Regions from separate parts of the Pseudomonas sp. KK18 genome, predicted to be linked through region 1. Evidence: riboswitches for the same ligand, from Rfam matches in the RefSeq annotation. Region 1 holds a riboswitch; the other holds the start of a gene.

Region 1 (4,906 bases):
TACAGAATCTGTTCCGGGGACAGGCGCACGTTGATGGTGTGGATCACCGCACCAATCATCGGAATGGCAAACATGCATTCCAGGTAGCGGTGGCTGTCCCAGTCCATCACGGCCACGGTATCACCGGCCTTGACCCCGGCCTCGGTCAGCACATTGGCCAGGCGGGCGACGCGCTCGATCAGCGTCGGATAGGTGTAGCGCAACTGGTCGCGGTAGACGATTTCCCGGGTCTTCTCGTAGCGTGTCCCGGACATCAACAGGCGTTTGATCAACAGCGGGTATTGGTAGGCGCCTTCGGCGGGCGGGATAACACGAGTCTGCAACATACGAATCCCTTATCTGACTGCACGGTCTTGGCTGAAACATCTGCACTTTAGAGCGCTTATGTTTCAGCCAAATCAGCCAAAGGAATGATTTGCAGAACCCAATGAATGCTAGCTTTGAGCCAGCATCCGGCTTATTTCATGCTGGTAAAGGCCAGCTTCACACCGATGGCAATCAGCACCGCGCCCATGGTGCGGTCGAACCAGTGGCCCATGCGTGCAAAACCGGCGCGTACGCGTTGCTGGCTGAACAGCATGGCCACCAGGCAAAACCAGATCGCGGTCGCCACGGCCAGGTACACGCCGTAACCGGCCTGGACCGCCAACGGCGTGTGGGGATTGATCACCACGGTGAACAGCGACAGGAAGAACAGCGTGGCCTTGGGGTTCAAGCCATTGGTGACAAAACCCGAGGTAAACGCACCACGGGCAGTGCGCTCGCCCGCTTCCAGGTGCAGGTCTTCTTCACTGGCAGGCTTGGCCGGCTGGGCGCGCAGGGCCTTGAAGCCGATGTACAGCAGGTAGGCCGCCGCCGCCCATTTCAGCGCATTGAACAGCACGATGGACTGGGACACGATCAAGCCGATGCCCAGCAGCGAATACCCCACGTGCAGGAAAATCGCCGAACCGACGCCCAACGCCGTCCAGGTGCCGGCCCGTCGGCCATGGGTCACGCTTTCACGTACCACCACGGCGAAATCCGGGCCAGGGCTGGCCACCGCCAACAGGTGAATCAGTGCCACGGTCAAGAACTCGGTGAGGTACATGCACACTCCAGGAAGTAACTGATTATTTCATCTGATAGGCTCGGCAGATTACGCCTTCGAATCCCGCCGCAAAAGGTACAGTTGATGACGAACAATCGCCGCGCCGTCTTCCTTGATCACCCTTCCCTGGACCTCGGGGACCTGGACCTCAGCGGGTTGCAGGCACTCTTCAGCGAACTGAGCCTGCACCAGCAGACCACACCCGAAAACATTATCGAACGCCTGCAAGGCGCGCAGGTGGCCATCAGCAACAAGATCGCGCTGAATGCCGAGACCCTGGCGGCCTGCCCCGAGCTGAAGCTGATCCTGGTGACCGCCACCGGCACCAACAACGTCGACCTCGCCGCCGCCCGCGCCCACGGCGTTACCGTGAGCAATTGCCAGGGTTACGGCACGCCATCGGTGGCGCAGCATACGATCATGCTGCTGCTGAACCTGGCGACGCGCCTGAACGACTATCAACGGGATGTGCAGGCGGGGCACTGGCAACAAGCCAAGCAGTTCTGCCTGCTGGACTACCCGATCGTCGAACTGGAAGGCAAAACCCTCGGGCTGCTGGGCCATGGTGAATTGGGCGGTGCCGTTGCGCGCCTGGCTGAAGCCTTTGGCATGCGCGTGATCCTGGGCGCCATTCCAGGCCGCCCGGCCCGTGCCGATCGCGTGCCGCTGGACGAGTTGCTGGCGCAGGTCGACGCACTGACCCTGCACTGCCCGCTCAACGAACACACCCGCGACTTTATCGGTGCCCGCGAACTGGCGCTGCTCAAGCCCGGCGCATTTATCGTCAACACGGCCCGTGGTGGCTTGATCAACGAACAGGCCCTGGCCGATGCCTTGCGCAGTGGGCACCTGGGCGGCGCGGCGACCGATGTATTGAGCGTGGAACCGCCGGTGAACGGCAACCCATTGCTGGCCGGCGACATCCCGCGCTTGATCGTCACCCCGCACAACGCCTGGGGCAGCCGCGAAGCCCGGCAGCGGATCGTCGGCCAATTGATCGAAAACACTCAGGGCTTTTTCAGCGGCGCCCCGCTGCGTGTCGTCAGTTGATAAACTGCGCCCCTTTTCAAGGAGCAGACCATGGATCCGCGCAGTGAAGTACTGCTTCGCCAGGCCGAACTTTTTCAAGGCGACGTGCTGCTGGTGGGCTTGCCCGCCGACGACCTGCTGGGCCGCCTGCCCAATGCCCATGGCTGGAGCTGGCACGCCGGCGACCAGGCCGCACTGGACGCACGTTTTGCCGAGCGCAGCCAGTTCGGTGTGAACGTGCCCGAGCGTTCGTTCGAGACCGCGGTGGTGTTCCTGCCCAAGTCCAAGGACCTCACCGACTACCTGCTCAATGCCGTGGCGGCGCGTTTGCCCGGCAAGGAGTTGTACCTGGTGGGGGAGAAGAAAGGCGGCATCGAAAGCGCGGCCAAGCAACTGAATCCGTTCGGCAAGCCGCGCAAGCTCGACAACGCGCGGCACTGCCAGTTGTGGCTGGTGACGGTGGCCAACGCCCCCGAGCCGGTAGAACTGGAGAGCCTGGCGCAGGTGTTCGAGGTGCCGCTGGCTGAGGGCCCGCTCAAGGTGGTGAGCCTGCCGGGCGTGTTCAGCCACGGTCGGCTGGATCGCGGTACCGCATTGCTGCTGGAGCATCTGGACAAGTTGCCGAGCGGTCACTTGCTGGATTTCGGTTGTGGCGCGGGTGTGCTCGGGGCAGCGGTCAAGCGTCGCTACCCGCATAACACGGTGACAATGCTCGACGTGGATGCCTTTGCCGCTGCCAGCAGTCGCCTGACATTGGCGGCCAATGGCCTGGAAGCCGAGGTGTTGACCGGTGATGGCATCGACGCTGCTCCGATGAATCTGAACGCGATTCTGAGCAACCCGCCGTTCCACGTCGGGGTGCACACCGATTATTTCGCCACCGAGAACCTGCTGCGAAAAGCGGCCAAACATCTGGCAAAAGGCGGCGAACTTCGCTTGGTCGCGAACAGCTTCCTGAAGTATCAGCCGCTGATTGAAGAGCATCTTGGGGTGTGCGCAATCAAGGCAGAAGGCCAGGGTTTTCGCATTTACCGTGCCAAGCGCGGCTGAGGTCTTTTTCCAAAAGAAGGCTTGCCGAATGGATTTTGCCTAGGCAGAATCCGCTCCGTCCTAGGGGAGTAGTCTCCCACGAGCGCCACGCTCGTCCGGCATACGTCAACATACTTGGTCAACAGGCCATGGCGTATGCGACCCAGGAGTCCGCACAGACGGACCGGGGTTTGACAAGACCTATGACACGAACACCTTACCCGGGGCGGGAAGGCTGTACGTGTCATAGCCGTGTCGACCCGCCCCTGGAACTTACCTGATGCTGGATTCTCTGCTCGTCCCTACCGCAATCGTTGCCTTGGCCGAAATTGGCGACAAGACGCAACTGCTCGCGCTCATTCTCGCTGCACGCTTTCGCAAACCCTGGCCGATCATCGCCGGCATCGTTGCCGCGACCCTGGCCAACCATGCGGCCGCCGGTGCCGTGGGGGCCTGGTTCGGGAGTTTCTTCTCGGATGCGGTGCTGCACTGGATCCTCGCGGCGAGCTTCTGCGCCACGGCGCTGTGGACCCTCGTGCCCGACAAGCTCGACGATGACGAAGCCAGCACTTCCCGCAAGTTCGGGCCCTTCCTGACCACGCTGATCGCGTTCTTCCTCGCGGAAATCGGCGACAAGACCCAGATCGCTACCGTGATGCTCGCGGCGCAATACCCGGAACTGTGGCTGGTAATTATCGGCACCACCCTGGGCATGTTGATTGCCAACGTGCCGGTGGTGCTGGCGGGTAATTTTGCCGCGGACAAATTGCCGCTGACGCTGATTCGTCGACTGGCGGCTACGGCATTCTTCATCCTGGCCATTGTTGCGGTGTACAAGGCCATGCAGAGCAGTGGCTGGATCTAAACGTAACCCCATATGGGAGCTGGGCTTTTTTGGGAGCTGGCTTGCCTGCGATAGCATCACCTCGGTGCAACTGACACACCGAGGTGCCTGCATCGCGGGCAAGCCCGACTCCCACACAAGCCGGGCCCCCACATTCAGATTTGCATTTCAGCCTTATAAATCAGGATTTTTTCGCCTGCTGATACAACGGCATCACCTTCGGAATCGCCGCCTGCAACGAGGCGATCCGGCTGTCGGAGGCAGGGTGGGTGCTCATGAATTCAGGTGGCGAGCCTTCCGAAGCCTTGGCCATTTTGTTCCACAGGGTAATCGCCGCGTTCGGGTTGTAACCGGCACGCGCCGACAACTCCAGGCCGATCAGGTCCGCTTCGTTTTCATTGCTGCGGCTGTTGGGCAAGGTCATGCCGTAGTTGGCCACGGTATCGGCCAGCGCCAAGCTGTCCTGACCGAGGCCGAACAACGCACCGGCCCCCTGCTTCGCCATTTCGATACCGTAGGCCTTGGACATGGCTTCGCGGCCGTGTTCACGCAAGGCGTGGGCAATTTCATGGCCCATCACGGCGGCGAGTTCGTCGTCGGTCAACTTGAGATTGTCGATCAACGCGCTGTAGACAAAGATCTTGCCGCCAGGCCCGCAGTTGGCGTTCATCTCGTCACTTTTGATCAGGTTCACTTCCCACTTCCACTGCGCCGCATCCGGGCGGAAGGTGGGCGCCTGGGCGATCAGGCGGTTGGCAATCGCCTGCACGCGCTTGGCGTTGGCGCTGGTCTTGTCCACCAGGCCCTTGCCGCTGGCTTCACCCAGGGTCTGCTGGTAGGACTGCGCATACATCTGGTCGACTTCCTGGCTCGACAACATGCTGAACATGTACTGCTTGCGCTCAACGCCCACG
Region 2 (4,906 bases), 3.2 Mb from region 1:
GCTTTCTACCGTCTGAACAAACAGGTGAACGAAATGGCCAAGACTTACAGCTACGCCGCTCGTGACTCCAAGGATTCCCTCAAACCCTTCACGTTCGAACGTCGCGCCCCCGGGGCCGATGATGTGCAGATCGACATCCTCTATTGCGGCGTCTGCCACTCGGACCTGCACACCGTACGCAACGAATGGAAAAACACCCTGTACCCGTCGGTACCGGGCCATGAAATCGTTGGCCGAGTGACCGCCGTGGGCGCCAATGTCAGCAAGTTCAAGGTGGGCGATTTGGCCGGTGTCGGCTGCATGGTCGACAGCTGCCAGCACTGCGAATCCTGCGCCGAGGGCGAGGAGCAGTATTGCGAAAACGGCTTCACCGGCACCTACAACGGCCCGGCTTTTGGCGGCGAAAACACCTTCGGCGGCTACTCGGACAATATCGTGGTCAAGGAGAAGTTCGTCCTGCGCATCTCCCACGACGAGAGCAACCTGGCGGCGGTCGCGCCGCTGCTGTGTGCAGGCATCACCACCTACTCACCGCTGCACCACTGGAACGTCGGGCCGGGCAAGCGCGTCGGCGTTGTCGGCCTCGGTGGCCTGGGCCATATGGCGGTGAAAATCGCTCATGCCATGGGCGCCTACGTGGTGCTGTTCACCACCTCGCCGAACAAGCGCGAAGACGGCCTGCGACTGGGGGCCGATGAAGTGGTGGTGTCGAAGAACGCGGACGAAATGGCCAAGGTTGCCAACTCCCTGGACTTCATCCTCAACACCGTGGCCGCGTCCCACAATCTCGACGCCTTCCTCAACCTGCTCAAGCGCGACGGCACCATGACCCTGGTGGGCGCCCCGGATAGCCCGCACCCGTCACCGACCGTGTTCAACCTGATCTTCAAGCGTCGCAGCCTGGCCGGGTCGTTGATCGGTGGCATCCAGGAAACCCAGGACATGCTGGATTTCTGCGCCAGGCACGGGATTGTCTCGGACATCGAGATGATCGACATCCAGGGCATCAATGACGCCTACGAGCGCATGCTCAAGGGCGATGTGAAGTATCGGTTCGTGATCGACATCGAGAGCCTGAAGAAAGAAAAACACGCGGCCTGATTGATCGCCGCCGATCCCTGTAGGAGCGGGCTGGTGTGGGAGCGGGCTTGCTCGCGAAGGCGGTGTGTCAGTCGCTCAATAGGCTGGCTGAACCACCGCTTTCGCGAGCAAGCCCGCTCCCACCCAAGCCCGCTCCCACATTTTGATCTTCGCCGGTTTCTAGGCCGACAGGTGCTCATACAAAATCGTCGCACCCACCAGCATCAACACCACGCCGCCGACCATCTCGGCGCGCTTGCCGACCACAGTCCCCAACACCCGGCCAAGCATCATGCCGATGGTTACCATGGTCATCGTCGCCAAGCCGATCGCCGCAGCGGCCACCAGGATATTCACGTCGACAAACGCCAGGCCCACACCCACCGCCAAGGCATCAATGCTGGTAGCAAACGCGGTCACGGCAAGAATCATGAACGAGTGCTGGCTCGGTTTCTCTTCCTCTGGATCATCGGCCTTCAAGCCGTTGTAGATCATGTGCAGGCCCAGGGCTACCAGCAGGGTAAAGGCGATCCAGTGGTCCCACTGCTCCACCCAGCGGGTGGCAGCCTGGCCGATAGCCCAGCCGATGATCGGCGTGATCGCTTCGATCACACCAAAGATCAGCCCGGCCCGCAGGGCTTCGGTCAGGCGTGGTTTGTGCAGGCTGGAACCTTTGCCAATGGCCGCCGCAAAGGCGTCCGTGGACATGGCAAGGGCGAGAAGAATCAGGGAAATAGGGTTCACGGTAAGGCTTCCAGTCGGGCTGTATGAGTCAACGACACAACCACACGCCCGACTTCAGGCATGGATGTGTCGCTGGTCTCACCAACCAAAATGGTGTTCGCACCACGGCATGTTGCCGAGAATGTTGATACGAACGCTTCGAGAATCCGAAGCAGGCTACTCCCCAACGAGGTGGCGGATCATAGCCGCGCAATCATGAAAATTTCGTTAAGGACGCCTCACGGATGTTCCAGGTGACACCGCACCTGCTGACTCATCCCACCCGTCAACCGCTGCGGCCGCTCACAGCCTTGTGTACGCCTCGGGCAGCGGTCGAGAAAGAAACACCCACCCGGCAACACCCGGTTCCCCGGCAGCTCTGTCGGTGCACTGACATACGCGTCGTCCAGCGCCACCCCCAGCTTGGGCACCGCCTCCAGCAACAGCTGGGTGTACGGATGCTTCGGCTGCTCCAGCACTTGCTCGGCACACCCCAGTTCCACGATCTGCCCCAGGTACATCACCGCCACCCGGTCGGCCATGTGCCGCACCACCGAAACGTTGTGGGAGATCAGGATGTAGGTCAGCCCCAGCCGCCGTTGCAGCTCGGCCAGCAGGTTGAGGATTTGCGCCTGCACCGAGATATCCAGGGCCGAGGTCGGCTCGTCCAGCACCAGGATGCTCGGGTTGGACGCCAGCGCGCGGGCGATGGCGATGCGTTGGCGCTGGCCACCGGAAAACTGGTGCGGGTAACGGTCCAGGTATTCGGCGCGAATGCCTACCTGCGCGGCGACCTTGGCGGCGATGGTGCGCATTTCACTCTTGGGCGTGTCGCCAAGGGCGAACAGCGGCTCGGTAATGATTTTCCAGATGGGCAGGCGCGGGTCGAGGGACGATTGCGGGTCCTGGAATACGATCTGCACATGCCGGTGGCGTTCCCGGGCACTTTCGTAGACCCAGTCCACTTCACCGTCACTGGGCTTGACCAGGCCCATCAGCAATTGGGCGAGGGTGCTTTTACCGCAGCCGGACTCGCCGACAATCCCCAGGGTTTCCCCACGGCGCACCTGCAAGTCGATGCCGTTGAGGGCGTGGGCATAACCGCGCGGGCGGCCCAGCCAGTCGGTTTTTACCGGGAACTTGACCCGTACATCCCGCAAAGCCAGCAGTGAATCTTGAGACACGGTCATTGCACCGACTCCCCGGCAGTCAGCCAGCACGCACTTTTGCGGGTGCCGGCAGGGTTGATCAGGTCCAGGCGCGGGCGCTCGATGCATTGGCTCATGGCCTGGGGGCAGCGTTCGCGAAAGGTGCAGCCTGAGGGCAGGGCGGCAAGGTTGGGCACTTGGCCGGGGATGGTCAGCAGGTCGTCGCCGGGTTTCACCTGTTCCGGCAAGCCGCTGAGTAACCCTTGGGTGTAGGGATGGCGCGGGTCGCTCATCACCTGGGCGGTGGGGCCTTCTTCCACCACGGCGCCGGTGTACATCACATACACCCGGTCGCAGAACTGCGAGACCACAGCCATGTCGTGGGTGATCAGCAGGATCGCGGTGCCGCGTTCCCGGGCTTTTTCCCGCAGCAGCAACAGCACCTGGCGTTGCACGGTGACGTCGAGGGCAGTGGTGGGCTCGTCGGCGATCAGCAACTGAGGGTCGCAGGAAAATGCCAGGGCGATCATCACCCGCTGGCGCATGCCGCCGGAGAGTTCGAAGGGGTAGCTGTCGAGCACTTGCTCGGGGTCGGCGATGTGCATGTCCCGCAGCAGGGCGATGGCCTTGGCACGGGCGGCGGCCTTGCTCAGGCGCTGGTGGTGGATGATCACATCGAGCATCTGCCGGCCAATGCGCCGGGTCGGGTTCAGCGCGGTCATCGGCTCCTGGAAGATCATCGCCGCGTCACGCCCGCGGATCTGCAGCAGCTCCTTCTCGCTGGCACCGAGCATGTCGCGGCCGAGCATCTGCAAGCTGCCGGCGGTGATCCGGTAACTGCGCTCCGGCAGCAGGCGCAGGCTGAGCATCGCGGTCACGGATTTGCCGGAGCCGGATTCACCCACTACGCCGACGACTTCGCCGGGGTTGACGTGCAACGACACGCCGTTGAGTGCCTGGACGTTGTTGCGGTAAGCCGGGAATTCCAGGCTCAGGTTGTCGATGGCAAGCACTGCCGGACTGGACATGGTCATTTCCCCTGTTGCCGTGGGTCGAGCAGGTCACGAACACCGTCACCCAGCAGGTTGAAGCCGGTCGCGGTGACCAGGATCGCCAGCCCCGGAAAGGTCGAGTACCACCAGTTGTCGAGAATGAAATTGCGCCCGGTGGCAACCATCGCGCCCCATTCGGCGGTGGGCTGTTGTGCACCCAGGCCGATGAAACCCAGGGCCGAGGCCATCAGGATCGCGCTGCCGATGTCCAGGCTCAGTTGCACCAGCAACGGCGGCATCGCATTGCGGCCCACGTGCCACGACACGATGTGCCAGCGCCCGGCGCCGAAGGTCTGGGACGCCTTGACGTAGCCCATCTGCCGAATACTCAGGGCCTGGCCCCGGGCCAGGCGCACGTAGAACGGGATGCGCACCACGGTGATTGCCAGCATCGCATTGAACAGGCTCGGGCCCAGTGCGGCGGCCAGGGCCATGATCAGCACCAGGGACGGCACCGACAGCATGATGTCCATCAGGCGCATGATCAGGCTGTCGAAACGCCCGCCGATGATCCCCGACAGGCAGCCCAGCAGCCCGCCCACCAGGCAGGACGAAAACGCCACGAACAGGCCCACGCCCACCGACTGGCGGCTGCCGTACAGCACCCGGCTGAACAGGTCGCGGCCGACTTCATCGGTGCCGAACCAATGTTCGGCGGAGGGCTCGGCCAGGCGTTGCGCCAGGTTCAAGGCATTGGGGTCATGGCTCGCCAACCAGGGGGCGAAGGCCATGCAGATCAGCACGATCAAGGTGATGGTCAGGCCGGCGATGGTCAGCGGGCTGCGGCGTATTTGATAGCCCAGGTACTCCATTCGCGCACGCCAGGTGGGGCGCTGTTCCAGGGGCACCGGTACGGGCATGGTCAGGGGAGCGGTCATCTCAATTCACCTCGCCGATGCGCGG

What was found. Region 1 has a riboswitch for manganese ahead of V6607_RS27825 (TMEM165/GDT1 family protein). Riboswitches for the same ligand answer to the same signal wherever they lie in the genome.
Region 2: linked by a shared signal. The riboswitch ahead of mntP (manganese efflux pump MntP) and the one ahead of V6607_RS27825 (TMEM165/GDT1 family protein) in region 1 are both predicted to bind manganese.

The regions. Positions count from the first base shown of each region.
Region 1 covers NZ_CP146605.1:6,138,220-6,143,125, forward strand. The annotation lists gene V6607_RS27805 (fatty acid--CoA ligase) at 1-326, opposite strand, end outside; gene V6607_RS27810 (LysE family transporter) at 458-1,090, opposite strand; gene V6607_RS27815 (2-hydroxyacid dehydrogenase) at 1,175-2,140, shown strand; gene V6607_RS27820 (class I SAM-dependent methyltransferase) at 2,171-3,169, shown strand; yybP-ykoY riboswitch at 3,221-3,340, shown strand; gene V6607_RS27825 (TMEM165/GDT1 family protein) at 3,429-4,013, shown strand; gene V6607_RS27830 (M48 family metallopeptidase) at 4,174-4,906, opposite strand, start outside.
Region 2 covers NZ_CP146605.1:2,937,069-2,941,974, forward strand. The annotation lists gene V6607_RS13385 (NAD(P)-dependent alcohol dehydrogenase) at 34-1,101, shown strand; gene mntP (manganese efflux pump MntP) at 1,261-1,824, opposite strand; yybP-ykoY riboswitch at 1,835-2,001, opposite strand; gene V6607_RS13395 (oligopeptide/dipeptide ABC transporter ATP-binding protein) at 2,043-2,993, opposite strand; gene V6607_RS13400 (ABC transporter ATP-binding protein) at 2,990-3,985, opposite strand; gene ddpC (D,D-dipeptide ABC transporter permease) at 3,982-4,881, opposite strand; gene V6607_RS13410 (ABC transporter permease) at 4,883-4,906, opposite strand, start outside.